2 regions of the Anaerostipes sp. PC18 genome follow, and region 2 is predicted to be linked to the other one. Evidence: predicted binding sites of a transcription regulator. Region 2 holds the regulator's gene; the other holds the start of a gene.

Region 1 (11,902 bases), 1.7 Mb from region 2:
ACCCATCCGATGGGCCAGGCAGCCCATATTCCTGCAGCACCAAACGGAACTGACAGCACATAGGAAAGGGATACCCTCGCGATCAGATCGGCAAATGTGGAAGCCATAAATCCTTTCATTTCACTCATGCCCCGGAGCATTCCGTCGCAGACAAATTTTACACTGACCAGCGCAAAGAACGGAGCATTGATCCTCAGAAAATCAACCCCCACTCCCATGCTCCTGACTGCCTCTGCAGAGTTTCCGGAAAGAAACAGCCCCATTGCCTGACGGCTGAAGACCAGACAGAGAACAGAAAATACTGCGGCCATAGCCACAATAATTTTAATCCCGGCATTTGTGCCTTCCTTTGTTCTCTCCCATTTCCCGGCGCCAGCATTCTGAGCTGTAAAGCTTGAAACTGCGTTGCCGATAGTTCCAAGTACCGAAAGGATAAAGATCTGTATTTTAAATCCTCCCGAATAGCCTGCCACGACCACAGACCCAAAGCTGTTGATCCGTCCCTGCACAAACAGCTGTCCCACCGATACAAAAGACTGCTGCATAATGCTTGGAACCGCGATCCATGTCATTTTTTTTAGAAGAAGAGGACTGAATCTCTGATAGTTTCCGGCCTGTATTTTGGCATTCTTTTTAAATACCGTCACCACGGCCAGAACAGAGGCAATACCCTGGGCTATAAAGGTAGCCCATGCAACTCCTGCGACACCCATGGAAAACGTGGTGACAAACAGCACATCCAGAATGATGTTCAGCACCGATGAAAAGATTAAAAAGATCAGCGGTGTGATAGAGTCACCCAGCGCTGTAAAGATTGCATTTGCCCCGTTATAAAGCATCAGGAACAAGATGCCCATGATATAAATCCTCAGATACAGGGCCGAATCTTCAAATATATCGGACGGGGTGGACATGGCACTCATCATCCACCTGCATCCCACCAGCCCCAGCACCGTCAAAATAACACTCATGATCACGATCGTGATCACCGCCGTGGAAATACAGCTTTTTACTCTTTTATATTTTTTGGCTCCGAAAAAGCCGGATATGACAACATTAATTCCCATGCCGGTCCCCACGGCTATGGCAATAAAGATGACTGTAATAGGCTGGGACGCTCCTACTGCTCCCAGTGCATTGACTCCAATGAACCGGCCGGCCACAATGCTGTCCACAACACTGTACACCTGCTGAAATATCATACTGAGAATCATAGGGAGCGCAAATTTTCCGATGACTTCAAATGGTTTCCCTACCGTTAAATCCTTCATATTTTCCTCTCTTTTTGCACGCATGGCACACAATTTACTGCATTCAAAAGGGGCTGTCGGTTAATAGACAGTCATGAATAGTGAAGGCAGCGACTCGGTGATGTCGCTGCCTTCCCTAACTTTATCCCTATAAAAAGAGAAAAAGATGGCTAACCATAACCATCTCCTCTCCGTTACATGTTATAATGTAACTATGCATAAACAAGATTATTATAACCGATTTTTCGAATTAGGACAACTAAAAATGAACTTTAACTTTTATGAATTGAGTTTACCTGATGACGATCCGGTCTTTACCCTTAAAAATGTAATGGAGGAAATGGATTTTACAGCGTTATTGGCGCAGTATTCTGGTAAGGGGAAACACGGGTATAACCCAATCATGAAATATGCAGTTCTTACATACGCAAATATGCGGGGAATTCGTGAGATTGACCGTATTGTTGACCTGTGTAAAAGAGACCTTGGATTCATCTGGCTCACGCAGGGCGAACAGCCCAAACGGGATGCCTTCTATGATTTCATAAACAAAAAACTGACACCCGAAATCTTAGATGACCTGAATTATCAATTGCTGCGACGATTAAAAAAAGAAGGTCTGATCACATTAGAATCGCTTTTTATAGATGGAACAAAGATAGAAGCCAATGCAAACCGTTATACATTTGTATGGCGTGGAACACTCAATTACCATCTGGCAGGGCTTCTTGATACCATCGATTCCCTTTATGCAAAGTATAACGAGCTCTTAGAAGAAAACGGATATGATGCAAAATACGGTTTTGGAAATGCACAGATGTTTATTATTGAGGGTATGGATAAAGTGCGGGAAGTGATTGAAAAGAACCGCAAGCGAAAACTTACAAAACACAAAAAATTACCAAACAATAAAATTATCGAAATTGACAACTGTTCTCCATTGGATCTACTAAAGCTCCAGAAAAATTTAGCAACGATAGCAGATGGTGAAGGCATTGGGTTTGTTTACGGAAAAGGTAAGAAAAAATCTGAAATCCAGCAGCTTTACGAAGAACTCGAAGGATGTGGCAAAAAACTCATGGAATACGCAGAAAGTTTTGAAATCATGGGGAAAGACCGTAACAGTTATTCGAAAACAGATTTAGAGGCAACTTTCATGAGAATGAAAGATGATCACATGATGAATGGCCAGCTCAAACCGGCTTATAATGTTCAGATTGCTGTAGAGAACTACTTTATCATTCATGGTTATGTAAGTAATGACAGAACAGATTACAACACCCTGATCCCAGTCATTCAAAAACACATCAATACTTTCGGTGAAATATTAAAGGAAACTACTGCAGACAGTGGTTATTGTAGTGAAAAGAATTTACTGTTCCTAAAAGAACACAACATAGAAAGTTATATCAAACTGCAGGATCATGAACAGAGAAAGACCCGTGCCTATAAAGAAAATATAGGAAAATACTACAACATGACAACCCAGATATTTGAGGATGAACGTTATTATGTTTGTCATGATGGCAGGGAACTGAGACATATCCGCACAGAAGAAAAAGAAATGGAAGGATATACACAAACATTGGAAGTGTATGGATGTGCTGATTGCAGTGGCTGTGAGCATAAAGCGAAATGCCTGTATAAATATAACCCAGAAAAAGATGCCGACAAAAATAAAGTTATGAAGATCAATGAGCGCTGGGAAGAATTGAAAGAAAAATCTCATGCGAATATCCAAAGCGAGAAAGGAATCCTAAATCGTCAGATCCGCTCAATCCAAACCGAAGGACATTTTGGGGATATCAAAGAAAATGATGATTTCCGGCGTTTTAATCACCGTTCAACAGATAAAGTATACAAAGAGTTTATGCTGTATGCGATAGGTAGAAATATCAATAAATATCATCGGTTCTTATGCAATAAACTCCAGAGGTTTGAAGGCAAACAGGAAGAAAACGCAGCATAAGGAAAACGTGGCTTATTTGGAAGAGCCCCTTTGTTTTGTGCGCTCAAAAATAATTACTGATCTCAGAAATAGGGATACCCTGCGGAATATGACGATGCTGAAAGGCACGTATTTCCGTAGGGTATCCCTATTTCTCTTTTAAATCGGAAAAATCGGCATTAGCCGATTCCTCCTTGTCATAACTTTAACTATTTTATTTAAGCAAACTTGCCTGTGTCAATTTTAACTCCAGGTCCCATTGTAGAAGTGATTGTCACATTCTTAAAATACTGACCTTTTGCTGCTGACGGTTTTGCTTTGATAATAGCATCTATTAACGTCTGGAAGTTGTCCGCTAACTGTTCTTCTGTAAAAGAAGCCTTACCTACCGGTACATGAATGATATTGTTCTTGTCCAGTCTGTATTCGATCTTACCTGCTTTGATATCTTCAATCGCTTTTGTAACGTCCATTGTTACAGTGCCGGCTTTCGGGTTCGGCATTAATCCTTTTGGTCCAAGATCACGACCTAAACGTCCCACGATACCCATCATATCCGGTGTTGCAACTACTACGTCAAAGTCAAACCAGTTTTCTTTCTGGATCTTAGGAATCAGTTCTTCTGCTCCTACATACTCTGCTCCTGCTGCCTTTGCTTCTTCTGCTTTTGCATCTTTCGCAAATACAAGAACACGAACTTTTTTACCGGTACCATGAGGCAGTACGACTGCTCCACGGATCTGCTGATCTGCCTGACGGCCGTCTACTCCGAGACGGAGATGTGCTTCGATCGTCTCATCAAATTTGGCATTCGCTGCTTTTTTTACTACAGATACTGCTTCCTTTACGTCGTACAGTTTCGTTCTGTCAACTAATTTGGCAGCCTCTGCATATCTTTTTCCTTTTTTCATTCTAAAAATACCTCCTGTGGTCATATCGGGAGCAACCCTCCCACTTTCTAAATTTAAGGAAGTTACACTCGACTAAGCGTTCAGGCTTCGTCTTCGACTCGCCTTCACTGAGTCTCGGTAACGGCTTTCACACTAAATTCGGCCTGCGCCTCTGGCTTGCCCTCATTAAGTGTTTAATGCCTATTCCTCTACTTCGATTCCCATGCTTCTTGCTGTTCCTGCAATCATGCTCATTGCAGCTTCGATAGATGCAGCGTTTAAGTCTTTCATCTTTGTCTCAGCAATCTGCTGTAAATCTGCTTTGGATACTGTTGCGACTTTCTTTCTGTTCGGCTCTCCGGACCCGGACTGGATCTTGCAGGCTTTCTTTAATAAAACTGCTGCCGGAGGAGTCTTTGTCACAAAGCTGAAACTTCTGTCCTGATATACTGTGATCACAACAGGAATGAGCAGGTCTCCCTGATCTGCAGTCTTTGCATTAAATTCCTTTGTGAACTGTACGATATTTACACCGTGCTGACCAAGTGCAGGTCCTACCGGCGGTGCTGGTGTTGCCTTTCCTGCCGGAATCTGAAGTTTAATATATCCTTCTACTTTCTTTGCCATAATCGTTAACCTCCTGATGATTGTGGTAATTACGGGAGATATCCCTCCCACCTTGTTACGTGCAGAGGTTTTGTCATTTACTCTGCTTTTTTGATATCTAAGAAATCAATCTCTACTGATGTGGCACGTCCAAACATCTCCACCTCGATGGTCACTGTCTGTTTGTGCTCATTTACTACGGTAACTGCACTTGTCGTACCTTCCCAAGCACCGGAAGTAACAACAATGATATCACCTACTTCAACATCAATATCAATTTTTTCCTTCTTAGGCGTTTCTTCGTTTGTACCGCCCACGTTGATTCCCAATGGCTTCATCTCAGCCGGTGTCAATGGGACCGGTTTGGAGCCAGGGCCTACGAATCCTGTCACACCTCTGGTGTTTCTGACAACATACCATGTATCGTCGTTCATCACCATGTGGATCAGCACGTATCCTGGGAACATCTTCTTGGAAACCTGTTTTTTCACACCATTCTTCAGTTCCGTTACGTCCTGAAGCGGTACCCGGACTTCTAAAATCTGATCTTGAAGCTTACGGTTCTCGATCGTCTTTTCGATATTTGCTTTTACTTTATTCTCATATCCGGAATAGGTATGAACTACATACCAATTTGTTTCTGCCATATGCTCTCCTTACCTTTACCCTACTAACATCTTGATTCCATATTGAAGTCCCAAATCCAGAACAGCAATAATCATACCAATGATAATAGCACACACGACCACAACGCCGGTTTCTTTGGCAATGCGTTCTTTAGAAGGCCAGATGATTCTTCCGAATTCTGATTTCAATTCTCTGAACCAGCTGGTTTTGCTTGATTTGCTGGTATTCTTCATGTTCTCACTTCCTTAAATAAACGTGCATTACTTAGTTTCTTTGTGTAATGTGTGTCTTTTACAGAACTTGCAGTATTTCTTTGTTTCCATACGTTCCGGATGTGTTTTCTTATCCTTCATCATATCGTAATTACGCTGCTTACATTCTGTACATTCTAATGTGATTTTTGTGCGCACAACTTCCACCTCCATTGTTTTTAAAATAAGGCATAAAAAAAAGACCTCTTCCAACGCTAAAGTCTAGCTTACACATTGTATCATGGAAGAGGCAGGCCGTCAAGCCTTGTTTTATCTTATGTACAGCACTTTTTTCATTTGTTCCAGCGACTTTTTCACATCGATCACCTTCTGGTTGGAACTTCCCCTCCATTTGAGGGCAGTGTCCTTTAAGTCTTCCTCAAAACGACCGTCCACCAGAACATCTGTATTTTTTACGGCATCCAGAGTACAGACTTCATCCCACAGAAAACCGGTATACATCCATATGGTCTTTTCCGGAAACTTTTCTCTGACCTCTTTGACCAGCTGTTCTACCGGCTCCCGGTTCTCAGGGTGCAGAGGATCTCCTCCGCTTAACGTCAGACCGCTGATATAATTTTTACTGAGCTCTTCAAACAGTTCTTCTTTTGCCGCCCGGTCAAACTCCAATCCGCCATGGATATCCCAGGTGACCGGATTGTGGCAGTTTTTGCACTGATGGGTACATCCTGACAGCCATAAGACAACTCTTAAACCGTCCCCATTCAGCATATCGTCCTTTGTAATGTTGTGATACCTCATACTTCCCACCTCTATGCTAATATCATCCTTTCTACATCGACTTCCGGTCGGCGATCTCCGCCATCTTTGCGTCATTGAGCCTCGTGTCTCCCTTGACTCTGGAATAAGACAGATAACCGTTCATGCGGTCGATCTTGGTCAGATTCCTGCTTCCGCAGACCGGACACACATCCATTTCCAGCTCCTCATGCCCGCAGTCGTCACAGTATGACAGGGATAGATTCACCCCTTCATAGTAACCCAGGTCCATGGCACGCCTTACCAGCGTCCGTATAGCGTCTTTATTGTAGCTGATCGGATACTTCACGTACTGGATCTTTCCGCCGTTGCATTTTTCCCAGAAACGTCCCTCTAAGTTCTGTTTCTCGATCGGCGTCAGATCTTCGGATACATGGCAGTGAAAAGAGTTGCTCACATATTCCCGGTCAGAGACATTTTCGATCACACCGTACTTTTTTCTGAACTGTTTCACCTGAAGTCCGCAGAGGTTTTCTGCCGGTGTTCCATAGATCGCATACAAATGCCCGTCTTCTTTCTTAAACTTAGTCACCTCACTGTTGATGTACTCAAGGACTTCCAGTGCAAATGCGCCGTCCTGAGCAATGGATTTTTTGTTGTGCAGCTGCTGAAGTTCATTGAGCGCCGTGATCCCAAAAGATGCTGTGGCAGACTCAAGCAGCGGCTTGATCTTGTCGTGAAGTCCCAGATGTCCTCCCAGGAAGCCTCCCTCACAGTATGCCAGAGGATTTGTGGATGCCTTCATCTCTCCCAGATAATCGTAGGTCCTTCTGTGGAGCTCCCTGATCAGATTCAGATAATAGTCCAGCACTTCATAGAAGTCACGGCTTTCCTGCTTTGCCTTTGCATAGATCATCGGCAGATGCAGACTTACCGCCCCGATGTTAAAACGGCCCACAAAAACCGGCTTGTCCTGCTCGTCCAGAGGCTCTGCCCCTCCCTTTTCATACCAGGGAGATAAAAATGCTCGGCAGCCCATAGGGCTTACGATCTTTCCATATCTTTTATACATGTCCGGGACATATCCGTCCCCTGTAAGGCTCAGCCAGTCGGGATACATCGTCTTGCTGGAACAGCGGATGCCCGCTTCAAACACATCCTCCAGTTCTCCGCCGGGTCCATGGAGATTTTCATCGTAGAGAAATACGATCTTTGGAAACAGCACCGGTTTTTTATGTCCTTCTTTTCCCTGTCCTCTTCTCCTGACATCCAGCATCGTAATCGTTGCCATCTTTGCAAACCGGCCTGTGCCGGTTCCTGCGGTCACTGTGATAAAAGGATAGTCTCCGCGGCTGGAAGAAACACTGTTAAACTTATATTCAAGCCCCTGGAATCCCTGACAGAATTCTTTCTGCACATCCTTGAGGGACTCGGTCTCTGCCCGCTCTCTGGAAAGGCCGAGGGCTTCATACTTTTCAATGCCTTTTTCATAAGACTTCTCGGCATACGGTTCCAGGATCAGTTCAATATTCGGCACCGTAAATCCGCCATACTGCTGGCTGGCCGCGCTCAGCACGATGTCTCCTATGACGTCAAAGGCCACATCCAGTGTCTTTGGTTCATTGTACCAGAGATTCCCCATCTCAAAGCCGCCTTTTAACACGGCCTCCACATCAAACAGACAGCAGTTCATCGTATCTCTTCTGGCTGACATATCATGAATATAAATGTACCCGTCCCGGCAGGCCTGAATCTCTTCTGTCGTTAAAAAAAACTTCTGATACAGAGACTTGTTCAGCTCATTAAAGATGAGACTCCGCTTCGTTGACACAAGGGCGCTGTCTGTATTGCTGTTCTCTTTGTCTCCTATGTACATGATGGACTGGCTTTTCTTATACACATCATCCAGCATTTCCACAAAATCCTGTTTATAATTCCGGTAGTCCCGGTAGCTTTTGGCCACGTCGGGATTTACCCTCTCCAGAGCCCCTTCCACCACATTGTGCATCTCCGTAATATGTACTTCCGCCTTATTAAGCTCGTCCACTCTCCCATTGACAAACCGGCAGATCTCATCAAGCTCATCTTCCGTAAATTTCACAAGGGCACGGTAGGCGGATTTATTTACCGCCGTCACCACCTTCTGAATATTAAAATCCTCTTTTGTTCCGTCCTTTTTTACTACCCGTATCATACTCTCTCCTCCCTGACTGTTCCCAGAGCATCGTCCTGCCTGCGGCATATCCCGCTGAAAGCAGGAGACACCGCAGGCAGGGGACTCATCGCTATTTTCTCAATCAAATTACTATATATTGTTTGATATGATCTTTTATTCTACTATATCTTGTGTGAATGTATCCATCTTACCATCTCATCCGATACAAGTCAAGGCTGATTTTTTTCACTTTCTGCCGTAAATCCTGCCAAGGCTCAGATCCTTGGGCTTTTTCACTTTCGGAGAACTTTCAATGCCTTTGGCCATGTATTCACCAAAGGAGACAGGCAGCTCCTTCTCGATCGAAAAAAGCTCTTTTAACTGTTTTTTACTTTTAAGAATCAGTACGGATTTTGCGATTTCCGAATGATTTAAAAGCTCCTCTATCATAGTATCATCAATCTGTCCGTTGGTAAATACAATCACCTTTAAATGCCCGAAGTTTAATTTTTTCGGCTGGGTTCGCTCAAAACTTTGGTTTGTCTCATTAAAAGACCTGCCTGAATAAACCACAGACTTGGACGGCACGTTCGTTCCCTGGTTGTCCTGAGCCTTGGAAAAATCTGCACAGGAATAATCGATCAGATATCCGTTCTCTGTCTTTTCGATGCCCATTGCCAAAACATAGCTGCTGTCCTCGATGTCCCCGGCTTCTTTGCAGCCCGTAAGTGCCGCTGCTGTGACTGCGGCCATCAAAAGGCTAATGATGATCTTTTTCATGGGTGCCTCCTCTCCGTTCCAGCCAAAACAAAACTGCCGGAATTAAAATGCCCAGCAATAGATTTGCAAAAAGGAACACAGAAATATAATTTTCCCAAAGACGGATCATAGGGATCAGAAATCCAGTGGTCAAAAACAGTCCGCCGTAAGAAATCCACCTGCCCCATTTCTTTTTCCCCGGAAATGTGTTTTCAAAACTCCAGTTTCCATAAAACAGGTATCCGCTCAGCACACAAAAAACTCCAACGATCCAGAATGCGATCAGGAAAATATCCAGCCTTGCCATGATCCCTCCCGGCATGGCTACATTCTGGGCCATGGAGATCACCGGAAACGGGTCTCTCCTGATCATCCGAAGACCCAGGCTTCCCGCCGTGGCGGCAAACACTCCTGCCGATAAAATGATAATTCCAAGCAGCGTCCTCTTATTTATTCCCTTTTCCTTCATATGCCCCTGATAAAACCACACCAGTTCCATAGGATGAAACAGTGCGAGCACATACAGCCCGCCCATCGCCAGATTCTCCGGTTCAAACTTCCGGATCAGGAAGGGTTTCATAGAAAATTCCGTCGTACTGAGAAGAAGGATAAAAATAAACGGGATCAGGATAAACCAGAACAGCCCTTCCATGACTCTCGCTCTGTCGTCCAGCCCCTCCCCGTTCATCCGGAAAGCCAGAAAAATGATCGGCAGTCCGATCCAGTAAATATTCATATACGGCAGAAGGAACACCCTGGCTAAGATCAGCATATATGCATAAAAAAATGCGGCGTTTATAAAAAATCTCACATAATAGAGAAAGGAAATCACCCGGTGCTTTTTTAATACCTCTTCCATGGTCAGACTGCCTTCTGCTTTTTGTACAAGCCACGGATAGCAGGCCGCGGCCAGGGCCCCAAGGAGCACCGTATAAAGCCCTGTTTCACCGGATTTCAAGGCAGATGCCTGGGGAAGGAACATGCCCACTCCGCAGAAGGTTTCCAGAAGAAAGATCCTGCTTCCCTGCTTTTTAGAAATTTCAAGATTCGCCGTCCACATGATGTTTCCTCCTTCCCTGGCGTTTTTTCGCCCCGTCCTTTGTAAACCATGGCCTGAAAATCATACGCCTGATAGGCAGGCGCACCATATAATCCTCCCAGGGGTCCGTTTCTTCCACCGTGGCTGATACGGTCGGAAACAGATACGGGATTCCATAGCTCTGAAGCTTCATCAAATGGATTGCAATCGCAAGGAATCCGAGAAAGAATCCATAAAGACCCCATATGGCACAGACGATCATAATAGAAAATCTCAGCAGCCGGAATACCCCCGAAAAGCTTTCATTTGGTATAGAAAACGATGCGATGGCTGTAAAGGCTACAACAATTACCACGATCGTGCTGACAATATTGGCATCCACCGCTGCCTGTCCTACGATCAGCCCTCCTACAATGCCTATGGTGCCGCCCAGCTGTCCCGGAAGGCGGATACCCGCTTCCCTTAAAAGTTCAAACGCAAGTTCCAAAAGCAGAACTTCCACGACGACAGGGAAAGGCACTCCCTCCCTGGCCGACACAATGGACAGCATAAACGGTGTGGGAAGAATCTCCGGATGATAATTTGCAATGGAAATATAAAATCCCGGCAGCCCGATGGCAATAAAAGAAGAAATATATCGAAGGATTCTGGCAAATGTGGCTACTTCCCACCGATTATAGTAGTCATCACTGGCCTGAAAAAAAATGTTCAGCGTCACCGGCAGCACAATGACCTCCGGAGAATTGTCCACCACGAGCACAACTCTTCCCTCCATGAGCCCGCTTGCCGCCTTGTCCGGCCTCTGAGTCAGCTGGTACTGGGGAAACGGAGATTTGCTGTCCTGCTCCATGAGCTGTTCCAGCATTCCGCTGTCAAAAATTCCGTCAATATTCAGTTCATCCAACTGTTTTTTTATCTCCTTTACTACCTCATCTTTGGCCAGATCCTCGATATACATAAGCGCTACATCTGTTTTGCTCCTTGTTCCGATCCTAAGCTGGACAACCTTCATTCTCGTATCCCTGACCCGTCTTCGGATCAGTGCCGTGTTGGTCCTGAGACTTTCATTAAAGCTGTCCTTCGGACCGATCATTGCTACTTCCCTGTCGGCTTCCTGCACTCCTCTGGTAGGGAAAAACTTGCTGGATATAAAAATCCCCTGATCAAGCCCGTCAAAAAACAGTACCGTATCTCCTGATAAAACGGCCGTGACAACTTCATCCATTGTCGTAACCATTTTCCGGTCTGCACTCTCAATCACCCAGGAGGTCACAGACTCTTTCAGAGGGTGAAGAGGGTCTGTGAGGAGAGGTTCCAGTACATTTTCCTGGATCATGTCGGCTTTGGCAAGCCCGTCCGTGTAGATCACATACATTCCCGTGTGTTTTTTCTTCCCGACGTAAAACTTCTTCTTTACAATATCATTGCAGTCTGAAAATACCGCTTCGAGATAAGCAATATTCTGTTCCAGATCCTTTGATATTACACCTTTCATTTTGTGATTTTTATCATGAAATCGATCCATTTTTTCACACCACCTTTGAAAGTAGTATGAGCAAAAAAAAGAACTCTATGCGTACGCACAGAGTTCTGTCTGAAAGTCCTCAGACCTATTTTTCTTCTTCCTGGATCTTTTTGATCACCGTCTCTTCCTGAT
Region 2 (11,902 bases):
CTGGGAGATAATTTCTGGAACAAGGGACGTACCCAGGAGATCGGAGAACGGTTTGTCCATCTGGATAACCAGGTGCAAGAGGTGAACTAAATGCGGTACGCACAGATCAGGAAGATCGATATTTCCAATGGAGTCGGCATCAGGACCTCTCTGTTTGTACAGGGGTGCACGAGGAAGTGTAAGGGTTGTTTTAACCCGGAAACATGGGATTTTGAGGGCGGCCTTAAATGGAATAAAGAAACGGAAGAAGAATTTTTAACACTGACAGCAGGAGAGCATATAGCCGGGGCAACGATTCTTGGAGGAGAGCCTATGGAGCCTGCAAACCGGCGTCCGGTCAGGGAATTGCTGATGAAACTCAAAGAGCGTTGTCCGGAAAAAAATATCTGGATGTATTCTTCTTATCTGTTTGAAGAAATCATGGAGTTTGATCCGGAGGTGCTTCAATATCTGGATGTTTTAGTGGACGGCCCTTTTGTGGAAGAAAAAAAGGATTTAAATTTAAGATTCCGGGGAAGCAGTAATCAAAGAGTCATTGACGTGAAAGCATCACTGGAAAGTGAAGATGTAATCCTTCTTGATGTTTAGTTAAAAACCCAGAAGAATTCTGATATAGTCAGATTCTTCTGGGTTTTTAACTAAATCAATTTTTCGTGTCGATTTTTCGGTGATAATACGTTGATTTTTTTTTAGAAAGAGGCTACAATAATCATAAACTGCGCTGACCGAGGCTCAGCGGGAATAGGACAGGACTTCAGCATTATGGAAAACAGAGAAAAACTAAAGGATAAGAAGCGGATCGTAGTTAAGGTAGGGACTTCTTCCCTGATACATCCGAAGACAGGACAGCTAAATTTATTCCGGCTTGAAAAGCTGGTCCGTGTCCTGACAGATATTCACAACAGCGGAAAAGATGTGATATTAGTATCGTCCGGAGCGATCGGGGTCGGCTATAAAGCACTGGGACTAAAGGAACGCCCGGGATCTCTTCCGATGAAGCAGGCCTGCTCTGCCGTGGGACAGGGACAGTTGATGATGATCTATCAAAAGCTATTTGCTGAATACAATCAGGGCTCTGCCCAGATCCTCATCACAAAAGAGACGATGTTGAACGATATGCGCAGGTTCAATGCAAGAAATACATTTAACCAGCTGCTGAGTCTGGGCATCATTCCTATCGTAAATGAAAATGACACCGTCTCCACAGAAGAAATTGAGTTCGGAGACAATGACACTTTATCTGCCGTGGTCACTGCGGTAGTAGAAGGAGATCTTTTGATTCTTCTCACGGATATAGACGGATTATATACGGACGACCCGCATAAAAATAAAAGAGCAAGACTTATATCAGAAGTACCCGTGATTACCGAAGAGATCGAAAACATGGCAAAAGGAGCTGTGACCAAGGTGGGAACCGGGGGCATGGCCACAAAGATCGCAGCTGCAAATATTGTGACAGACTGCGGGGCCGATATGGTCATAGCAAACAGCAGAGATTTAAATGACCTGAACAGAATTATCGGGGGCAGGGAGATCGGAACGCTTTTCTTAGCCCATAAAAGAGAACATTTTAATTTTCGGAAATATCTTACGGAATGTCCGTATTTAAACTCATAATTTTGACTGGAAAGGAATAGTATGAACGAAGACAAGATCAGAAGAATCAATGAATTATATCATCTGGAAAAGTCCATCGGGCTTTCAGAGAAGGAAAAGAAGGAGCAGAAAAAGCTGAGAGAAGAATATATCCAGTCTGTCCGGGCAAATCTGCGCGGACAGCTGAATCATATCAGCATAAAGAATGAGGACGGAAGTGTGACTCCGCTGAAGCCAAAGGGAAAGCACTGAGATAAAGATAGAAGGGAGGTTGTTATGTTAGAACAATTAGGAAGACAGGCAAAAGAAGCGTCGGTCGTTCTGGCGCAGGCGCCTATGAATGACAAAAACGAGCTGCTCAGGGAAGCGGCAGACCAGCTTGTGACAAACCAGAATTACATTCTTTCGGAGAATGTAAAAGACGTGAAAGCAGCCATGGAGCGCGGGATGTCGGAGGCACTGGTGGACCGTCTGACTCTGACGGTTGACAGGATCGAAGGCATGGCAGAAGGACTCAGACAGGTGGCGGACTTGGAAGATCCCATCGGGGCAGTCACCGAGATGAAGCCCAATAAAAGCGGACTGCTGATCGGAAAGAAGGTCGTGCCTTTGGGCGTTGTGGGGATTATCTATGAATCCCGTCCCAATGTCACTGCGGATGCGTTTGCTCTTTGCTTTAAGACAGGAAACGCCTGCCTGCTCCGCGGCGGAAGCGACGCCATACATTCTAATCTTGCGATTACTAAAGTTCTCCAGGAATCATTAGCCAAGAAAAAGATGCCGGTATTCGGCATTCAGCTCCTGGAAGATACCAGCCGGAAAACTGCCACAAAGATGATGCAGATGAATGAATATATTGATGTCCTCATTCCAAGAGGCGGAGCCGGATTGATCCGGAGTGTCGTGAAAAACAGCACGGTTCCCGTGATCGAGACAGGAACCGGAAACTGCCATACTTATATCGATGAGTATGCAGATCCCCAAATGGCTGTCGATATCGTGGTCAATGCAAAAACTCAGAGGCTTGGAACCTGCAATACATGCGAGTCTCTGGTCATACATAAAGATGTTGTACAGACCCATCTTCCGGCTGTCGTAGAGGCATTGCTGAAAAAGGGAGTGCAGGTCAGAGGAGACGAGAGAGTCATGGCAGTCAGTGACCAGGTTATCCGGGCGACGGAAGAAGACTGGGGAACCGAATATCTGGATGCCGTTATCTCGGTAAAGGTCGTGGACAGTTTTGATGAGGCGGTAAAACATATCAACCGCTACAATACCAAACATTCCGAGGCGATTGTCACAGATTCTTATTCCCATGCCCAGGAGTTTCTGGAGAAGATCGATGCGGCTGCAGTCTATGTAAATGCTTCCACGAGATTTACCGATGGATTCGAGTTCGGCTTTGGAGCCGAGATCGGAATCAGCACCCAAAAGATCCATGCAAGGGGACCGATGGGACTCGATGCGCTGACGACTACCAAATTTATTATTTATGGCAATGGACAGATCAGGCATTAGATAAAACTTCAAAGAGGGAGTTCTCAGGATCGGGGACTCCTTTTAGATTGATAATTAATTCACATATAGAAAGCATTATTGTTTCTTTTTCTGTGCAAAAAGATGAAAAAAGTAAAAGAATGAAAAGATTTTAGTGAGATGTGTGTTATTTTGTGGGATTTCATTTGTGAAAAAAATGTCGAAAGTTGATTTTGCATGCTAAACAATTTATCATTAAAGATATGGAAATTAAAGAAAAGAGAAAGGAAGGCTTAAAAATGGCATTGTTTACATTTAGCGGCGGAGTTCATCCGGATGACGGGAAAGAATACGCAAAAAATTCTCCGATCACCGAATATCTGCCTAAAGGAGATGTTGTTTTACCTGTCGGCCAGCATATCGGGGCACCTGCGAAACCGATCGTACAAAAAGGTGATCAGGTACTGGCGGGACAGAAGATTGCAGAGGCAGGCGGTTTTGTGTCTGCCAATATTTACAGCTCTGTTTCGGGTACGGTGAAAGCAATCGAGCCGAGAGTGACTCCCGCCGGGGCAAAAGTAAATGCAATTGTAATAGAAAACGACGGAGAATTTAAAGAAGCGGAGTTTAAAGCAAAGCCGTATCAGGATATGACCAGAGACGAGGTTCTCGCTGCGATCAAAGACGCAGGGATCGTCGGGCTCGGAGGGGCAGGTTTCCCGACTCATGTGAAGCTGGCTCCGAAAGATCCGGATGCCATCGAGTACATCATTGTCAATGGTGCGGAGTGTGAGCCTTACATAACCGGAGATTACAGGATCATGATGGAGACTCCGGAAGTCCTCGTGGAAGGTCTTAACATTGTTCTTGACTTGTTCCCGAAGGCAAAAGGAATCATCGCAGTGGAAGACAATAAAAAAGATGCCATTGCCAAAGTCAGCGATTGTGTCAAAGGAGATGCAAGAATTTCGGTTGCAGAGTTAAAGACAAAATATCCGCAGGGAGCGGAGCGTTCCCTGATCTATGCGACTACGGGAAGAGCCATCAATTCCAGTATGCTTCCGGCAGATGCAGGATGTATTGTGGACAACGTGGCAACGATTGTTGCTGTCAAGGAAGCGGTAAAAGAGGGAAGACCTTTGTTCCGCCGTGTGGTAACGGTGACCGGAGATGCGGTTGAGAGCCCTAAAAACCTTTTAGTCCGCACGGGAACCAACGTCAACGAACTGATCGAAGCGGCCGGTGGATTTAAGGGACAGCCTGAAAAGGTGATCTCCGGAGGTCCGATGATGGGAATGGCCATGTTTACTACCGACGTTCCGGCTGTCAAAACATTTTCTTCTCTGCTTGCATTTACAAAGGACCCTGTGTCTGCCGTAGAGCCGAGCAACTGTATCAACTGCGGGCGCTGTGTCAGCGTCTGTCCTCAGAAGTTAATGCCGGCGAGACTGTCCGTACTGGCAGATAACAATAACTTTGAAGCATTTGAGGCACTCCACGGAGATGAGTGTGTGGAATGCGGATGCTGTTCTTTTATCTGTCCGGCGAAGAGAAACCTGGCACAGTCAATGAAGACAGGACGCAAACAGGTCTTGGCAAATCGTAGAAAGAAGTAAAGGAGAGGTACATATGAACGAAACATTATATCGTGTTTCAGCAAACCCGCACGTAAGGGACAAAAGCTCAACACAAAGCATTATGCTGGACGTAATCCTTGCATTACTCCCGGCCACAGTTTTTGGTATCTATATCTTCGGTGCATCTGCGGCTGTGACCATTGCGGTCTCCATTGTCACCTGTGTGGCTGCTGAGTATATATATCAGAAGCTAATGAAACAAAAAGTATCCGTCAGCGATCTGAGCGCGGCTGTGACCGGACTCCTGCTTGCGCTGAACCTGCCGGCAGGTGTTCCTTTCTGGATGCCGGTGCTCGGCGGCCTTTTTGCCATTATTGTCGTAAAACAAGTTTTCGGCGGCCTGGGGCAGAATTTTATGAACCCGGCATTGGGAGCCCGCTGTTTTCTGATGATCTCTTTTGCGGCAAGAATGACTACATTTACATATGACGGTGTCACCACTGCGACTCCTCTTGCCCTGCTGAAGGCAGGAAAGAGTGTAGACCTCGGAAATGTCTTTACAGGATTTATCCCGGGAACGATCGGAGAGACATCCGCCGTCCTGCTCCTCTTGGGAGGTGCCTACCTGGTATTAAAGAAAGTCATCTCACCGCTGATCCCATGCATCTATGTGGCGACGGTGGCTGTCTTCGTACTGCTTTTTGGAGGACATGGCTTCGATCTTACTTATATGGCATCTGAGATTTTTGCCGGCGGTTTGATGCTCGGTGCGATCTTCATGGCAACGGACTATGTAACTTCGCCGATCACTTCCAAAGGAAAGATCATCTTCGGTGTCCTCTGCGGACTGCTGACCGGTATTTTCCGCCTGTTCGGACCGATGGCAGAGGGGGTTTCTTACTCTATTATCATTGCGAACCTGGTTGTTCCTCTGATTGAAAAGATTACGGTTCCTACTCCGTTTGGAATTGTGAAGGCAAAAGGAGGCAAAGACAATGAATAAAAGTTTAGTAAACGACTGTATTAAATTATTTATCATCACTCTGGCTGCCGGACTGATCCTTGGATTCGTTTACAACGTGACCAAAGATCCGATTGCAAAGCAGGAAGAAAAGACAAAACAGGAAGCATACAAGGCTGTGTTCAAAGACGCAGATCGATTTGAGGCAGTGAAGCTTAATAAAAAAGAGATAAACAAAGTTTTGAAGGCAAAGAATTTGGGCCAGAATACGGTCAGTGAGATTGCCAAAGCAGTAGATAAGGACGGAAAAGGTCTTGGATATGTATTCTCCGTGACAAACCCTGACGGGTACGGCGGAGATATCACCCTCTCCGTCGGTGTCAAGAATGACGGTACGGTCAACGGATATGAGACTTTGACGATCAGTGAGACCGCAGGTCTTGGTATGAAGGCAAAAGAAGATGAATTTAAGAGTAACTTCAAAGATAAAAAAGCGAAGCAGTTTGAAGTCGTAAAAGACGGTTCCGGCAAGAACGACGACGCAAAGGTCGATGCCATCAGCGGTGCCACGATCACCAGCCGTGCGGTAACAAGCGGGGTCAACAGCTGTGTTGCTTTAATGGATACATTGAAAGGAGGTAATTGAGATGAAAAGTAATCCGATAGAACGTTTAATCAACGGTATTGTCAAAGAAAATCCTACTTTCGTCTTAATGCTCGGTATGTGTCCTACCCTCGCGGTAACCACATCCGCCATCAACGGGGCAGGAATGGGACTTTCCACTACGGCCGTGTTAATGTTTTCCAATCTGATCATTGGACTCATGCGAAATATTATTCCTGACAGGGTCCGTATTCCGGGCTATATTGTTATCATTGCATCTCTGGTAACGGTAGTACAGTTCCTTTTGCAGGGATATGTGCCGTCACTGAATGCAAGCCTTGGAATATACATTCCTCTGATCGTAGTAAACTGTATCATCCTGGGACGCGCAGAATCCTTTGCATCTAAGAACGGGGCAGTTCTCTCTTTCTTCGACGGTGTCGGAATGGGACTGGGATTTACCATTGCACTGACTGTGATCGGAGCTTTCCGTGAACTCCTCGGTGCAGGTACGATCTTTGGCACAAAGATCATGCCGGCTGCTTATGAGCCGATCACGATCTTTATCCTGGCCCCCGGAGCATTCTTTGTCCTGGCCTGCCTTGTTGCAGTTCAGAATAAGGTAAGAAACAAGAAACCGAAAAAAGCAGGAGAGCCTCAGGCTTCCGGCTGCGGCGACTGTGCAAGCTGCGGAAACGGTGCCTGTGGAAGCCGGTTTTTCGATAACAGTGTGGATGACAAATAGGGGGGATGAACAATGTCAAATTTATTATTAGTCGCAATCGGTGCGGCATTAGTTAATAACGTAGTATTGAGCCAGTTCCTAGGCCTTTGTCCTTTCCTTGGTGTATCCAAGAAGGTAGAAACTGCCGGCGGAATGGGCGCTGCGGTTATTTTCGTCATCACAATCGCCTCAGCGGTTACCTATTTCGTTTATGCGGGCATACTCGTACCGTTTCATCTGGAATATCTTCAGACGATCGCATTTATCCTTGTCATTGCGGCATTGGTTCAGTTCGTGGAAATGTTTTTAAAGAAATCTATGCCGGCTCTTTATGAGTCTTTAGGCGTATATCTTCCGCTGATCACTACCAACTGTGCGGTGCTCGGTGTTGCATTGAATAACGTTCAGTATGATTACAACTTTATTACCAGTGTAGTCAACGGATTTGGAGTGGCTGTCGGATTTACCATCGCCATCGTGATCCTGGCTGGTATCCGCGAGAAATTAGAATACAACAACATCCCGGAATCTTTCAAAGGAATGCCGATCACTCTTGTCACGGCAGGGCTGATGGCTATCGCTTTCTTTGGATTCTCAGGAATCATATAGGGAGGTAGCAAAAATGGATATTACAGCAATTATCCTCGCGGCCGTCGTGGTCGGAGGCATTGGTTTGGTCATTGCTATTCTTTTGGGAATCGCTTCTGAGAAGTTTAAGGTTCCGGTCAATGAAAAAGAAGTAGCAGTCCGCGCAGAACTTCCCGGAAATAACTGCGGAGGCTGCGGATATGCCGGATGCGACGGGCTTGCAAAAGCGATCGCGAACGGAGAAGCTGCGGTCAATGCCTGTCCGGTAGGCGGGCCTGCGGCGGCAGAAAAAATCGGTGCCATCATGGGTGTGGAAGCCGGTGACTTCGTAAAACAGGTGGCATTCGTAAAGTGTGCGGGGACCTGTGAGAAAGCATCAAATAAATACGAATATACAGGACAGATGAGCTGTGTGGAAGCCATAAACGTACCCGGAGAGGGGCCCAAAGCATGCTCTTTCGGATGTATGGGATTCGGAAGCTGCGCCCAGGTGTGCCCTGAGAATGCAATCTCCATCGTCAACGGTATTGCGTATGTTGACAAAGAAGCGTGCATCGGCTGCGGAAAATGTACCGATATCTGTCCGAAGGGACTTATTGAACTGGTTCCTTACGACAAGAAGCATTTAGTGCAGTGTAATTCTAAAGACAAGGGAAAAGACGTCATGTCCGTGTGCAAAGCCGGATGTATCGGCTGCGGGCTCTGTGCGAAAGAATGTAAGCTTGGAGCGATTACCGTAGAAAATAACATTGCTCATATAGACTATGAGAAATGTGTCAACTGCGGACTCTGTGCCAAGAAGTGTCCGAAAAAAATCATTACTGTATAATAAAGTGAATTATATAAAGATCATTAGGCTGTATCTGACTGGAGGATACAGCCTTTTTGACACATTTTATTTCCTGGGGCATACACTATTATAACTATTTTTCTGGGGTGGCGTTTCATGAAGTTTTTAGAGTTGAGGGAAAAGGATGTTATCAACTGCCGGACCGGAGATAAACTGGGATGTGTAATCGACCTGGAGTTTGACCTGGCGTCAGGTCAGATTTTATGTCTGATCGTTCCAAAAGCGACAAAGATCCTATGTTTTACAAAAGGAGAGTTTTATTATATTCCATATAAGAAGATCATTCGAATCGGCTGTGACACTGTATTGGTGGATATTAATGAAAAAGAATGTTTGAAGTGATCTGGAAAAAATGATATACTTCCTTTAACGAATGGAAAGTCTTGAGGCAGACGTGTTCTGCCTCTCAAAAGAGTACAAAGAAAAGCATAGCCCGGGAGGTAGAAAAATGAGGTGCCCTTATTGCGGAAGTGAAAATTCCAGAGTCATTGATTCCAGACATTCGGAAGACAATAACTCTATACGGAGAAGACGACAGTGTGACGACTGCAGCAAGCGTTTCACGACCTATGAAAAGATCGAGACAGAACCGCTGTCTGTGATCAAGAAGGACAAGACCAGACAGATGTATGACCGCTCCAAGATCAAGGCGGGTATCGTACAGTCCTGCCACAAGCTGCCTATATCCATGGGACAGATAGATCAGATTGTAGATGAGATCGAGACAAAGATCTATAATCTCGGACAGCGCGAGGTGGAGAGTTCCCTGATCGGAGAAATCGTCATGGACAAGCTGAAGGAACTGAATGAGGTGGCATATGTAAGGTTTGCCGCTATATACAGAGAGTTCAAAGATGTGAACACCTTCATGAGTGAACTGAAAAAATTGCTGAAATAGTTGTAAAAAAATAGAAAATATGATAAGATACAGTATATTGTTAGCTGAAAGGCTTCCGGAGAAGAAGGAGGCTTTATGTTTTGTTCGATGTTAAGCGGCATTGTTTCAGGCGCCGCAGGCTGTATCATTCAGGTCGAAGCGGAACTAAGAAGCGGTCTCCCATACTTTACTATGGTAGGCCGCCTTTCTAATGAAGCAAAAGAATCCAGGCACAGGGTGGAATCCGCACTGCGGGCTCTGGGCTGTCCGCTCCCTCCTATGAAAATTACCGTCAATTTATCTCCTGCCGACATCAGAAAGACAGGAACCGCATTTGATCTTCCCATCGCAGCGGCCGTTATGGCCGGTCTCAATTATATTCCAATTAACAAAGAACCGCCCATCTGTCTCCTGGGAGAGCTGGGATTGGACGGCAGTGTCCATGGGATCAGACAGTGCCTGCCCATCATCATGGAAGGGAGAAAGCAGGGCATCCGGCGATTTATGGTTCCCTATGATGATATGGAATCCCTTGTACATATCAGAGATGTGGAACTGGTTCCGGTAAAACATCTTTCCGATGCCGTGGACTATTTCAGAAGCGGGTGTGTGCTTCCATATCATTTTAAGGAAAAAAGGATGATCCTTGACAGCCAGTGTCATGATTTTTCAGAAATAAAAGGACAGGCTTTCTTAAAAAGAGCTCTGGAAATCGCCGTAACCGGGAGGCATAACATTCTTCTGATCGGAGCTCCAGGTTGTGGCAAGACTATGGCGCTTGAACGGATTTCTTCTATCATGAACAGTTTATCCGAGGAAGAATATCTGGAGGTGCAGGCTCTGTATCAGGCGGCCGGTGTCCACCGGGAGGCAGAAGATTTTTGTCCGCCTTTCCGAAAACCTCATTCTTCCATATCCAGGGGAGCGCTGATCGGTGGGGGAGCGGTTCCAAAAGTTGGAGAGATCACACTTGCCCACAAAGGTGTCCTGTTCCTGGATGAACTGGCACAGTTTGACGCCAAATGCATTGAAGCCCTGAGACAGCCGCTGGAAGATAAGCAGATTATTTTAAACAGGCTTGGGAGAGACTATACCATGCCTGCGGACTTTTTACTTGCAGCGGCCATGAACCCATGTCCATGCGGCAACAGCTTTACTCCGGAGGCATGCCGGTGCAGTGCGGGTGAAAAGCGGTCCTATTATCACAGACTTTCAGGGCCCATACTGGACCGTTTTGATCTGATTCTCACAGTTGGACAGGAGGCAAAGAAAATGGACGCCGAGACTGAAAATTCGGCTGCCATCCGCAGCAGGGTTTTGGAAAATATCAGAGAGGAACAGAGAGAACTCTCGGATACTCCGTATTCTTATTACGGTCAGATACAGGCAGAGGACTTAGAAAAAATCTGTCCGTTGTCCAAAGAAAGCCGAAGAATTTTAAAAGAAGAACAAAAGAAACATCATATTTCTATGCGGGGTATTCATAAGATTGTGAGGACAGCAAAAACGATTGCCGGAATGGAACAGAAAAGCGAGATCGGGGAGGGACATCTTATAGAGGCACTGTCTCTGCGCAACATGGAGTTTTTATCGGAGGCTGCGGGATATGAATGAAAAGATTTCGTGGTTCTGGTTTACGTCGCTTCTTGAGATGAATCGAAAGACGCAGGGTGAGATCCTTTCTGCCATTATTCATCCGGAGGAACTCAGGAAGCTTAATGCGGAGACTGCAAAGCCATTTCTTAACAAGAGACAGTACCGGCTTTTTCTTGAGACAAGAGATGAATCTTATATCTGTAAGAAGTACGAGGAGCTAAAAAAGCAGAAAACAGACTATATTATATGGAAAGAACCCGATTATCCACAGCGGCTCAAACAGATCTATGATTATCCGTTTGGCATCTTCCGAAAAGGCAGGCCGCAGGAATCAAGGCTGGTCATTGCAATAGTAGGGGCCAGATCCTGTACTTTATATGGAAGAGAGATGGCAGGATATTTTGCAAAAGAGCTGTCCAGGAGGGGTGTTTTGATCGTCAGCGGCATGGCAAGGGGAATCGACGGAGCTTCTCACAGAGGAGCCCTGGATGTAGGCGCACCGACGGCAGGTGTTCTGGGATGCGGGATTGACCGGATTTATCCGAAAGCACATAAAAAACTGTTCGCCGATGTAGAGAAACAGGGTGTGATCTATTCTGAGTATGGTCCCGGCGTAGAGCCGCTTTCTTTTCTTTTTCCGCAGAGGAACAGGATCATCAGTGGCCTTTCCGACGGAATTTTCGTAGTGGAGGCCAGAGAGAAAAGTGGATCTCTGATCACAGCGGACTGCGGATTGGAACAAAACAAAGAAATTTTTGCACTCCCGGGCAATGTGACGAGTGATGTATCAAGGGGCTGCCATCGCCTGATCCAGCAAGGCGCCAAGCTGGTTTCCGGCCCCGAAGATATCTTAAATGAATTTCCAAAATTCAGAGTATTTTCACATAATGTCTGTCAATTTGATAAAAATTCACTTGCTAGAGGTGAAAAAATGGTGTATGATGTTTTGAGTTTGGAACCTAAATGCCTGGAACAGATAGCTTCGGAGGCAAAACTGCCGGTCACAGAGGCTGTGACATCCTTATACTATCTACAGAGGCAGGGGTTGGCAGA

The links. The regulator NrdR, encoded in region 2, represses ribonucleotide reductase genes. The targets are predictions, from matches to a motif close to CACAANATNTTGTG.
Region 1: the regulator NrdR is predicted to act here: its motif matches at 8,628-8,641, upstream of nrdD (anaerobic ribonucleoside-triphosphate reductase).

What each region holds. Positions count from the first base shown of each region.
Region 1 is NZ_CP121164.1:3,335,680-3,347,581, forward strand. It holds gene P8F77_RS17845 (MATE family efflux transporter) at 1-1,295, opposite strand, end outside; gene P8F77_RS17850 (IS1182 family transposase) at 1,417-3,219, shown strand; gene rplA (50S ribosomal protein L1) at 3,417-4,109, opposite strand; gene rplK (50S ribosomal protein L11) at 4,290-4,715, opposite strand; gene nusG (transcription termination/antitermination protein NusG) at 4,793-5,341, opposite strand; gene secE (preprotein translocase subunit SecE) at 5,357-5,554, opposite strand; gene rpmG (50S ribosomal protein L33) at 5,582-5,731, opposite strand; gene nrdG (anaerobic ribonucleoside-triphosphate reductase activating protein) at 5,843-6,334, opposite strand; gene nrdD (anaerobic ribonucleoside-triphosphate reductase) at 6,366-8,486, opposite strand; gene P8F77_RS17890 (hypothetical protein) at 8,694-9,227, opposite strand; gene P8F77_RS17895 (GerAB/ArcD/ProY family transporter) at 9,208-10,266, opposite strand; gene P8F77_RS17900 (spore germination protein) at 10,247-11,770, opposite strand; gene P8F77_RS17905 (GntR family transcriptional regulator) at 11,856-11,902, opposite strand, start outside.
Region 2 is NZ_CP121164.1:1,565,101-1,577,002, forward strand. It holds gene nrdD (anaerobic ribonucleoside-triphosphate reductase) at 1-90, shown strand, start outside; gene nrdG (anaerobic ribonucleoside-triphosphate reductase activating protein) at 91-588, shown strand; gene proB (glutamate 5-kinase) at 763-1,617, shown strand; gene P8F77_RS08440 (DUF896 domain-containing protein) at 1,639-1,848, shown strand; gene P8F77_RS08445 (glutamate-5-semialdehyde dehydrogenase) at 1,873-3,114, shown strand; gene rsxC (electron transport complex subunit RsxC) at 3,372-4,688, shown strand; gene P8F77_RS08455 (RnfABCDGE type electron transport complex subunit D) at 4,702-5,652, shown strand; gene P8F77_RS08460 (RnfABCDGE type electron transport complex subunit G) at 5,645-6,256, shown strand; gene P8F77_RS08465 (electron transport complex subunit E) at 6,258-6,959, shown strand; gene rsxA (electron transport complex subunit RsxA) at 6,972-7,547, shown strand; gene P8F77_RS08475 (RnfABCDGE type electron transport complex subunit B) at 7,561-8,355, shown strand; gene P8F77_RS08480 (YlmC/YmxH family sporulation protein) at 8,473-8,718, shown strand; gene nrdR (transcriptional regulator NrdR) at 8,825-9,274, shown strand; gene P8F77_RS08490 (YifB family Mg chelatase-like AAA ATPase) at 9,350-10,867, shown strand; gene dprA (DNA-processing protein DprA) at 10,860-11,902, shown strand, end outside.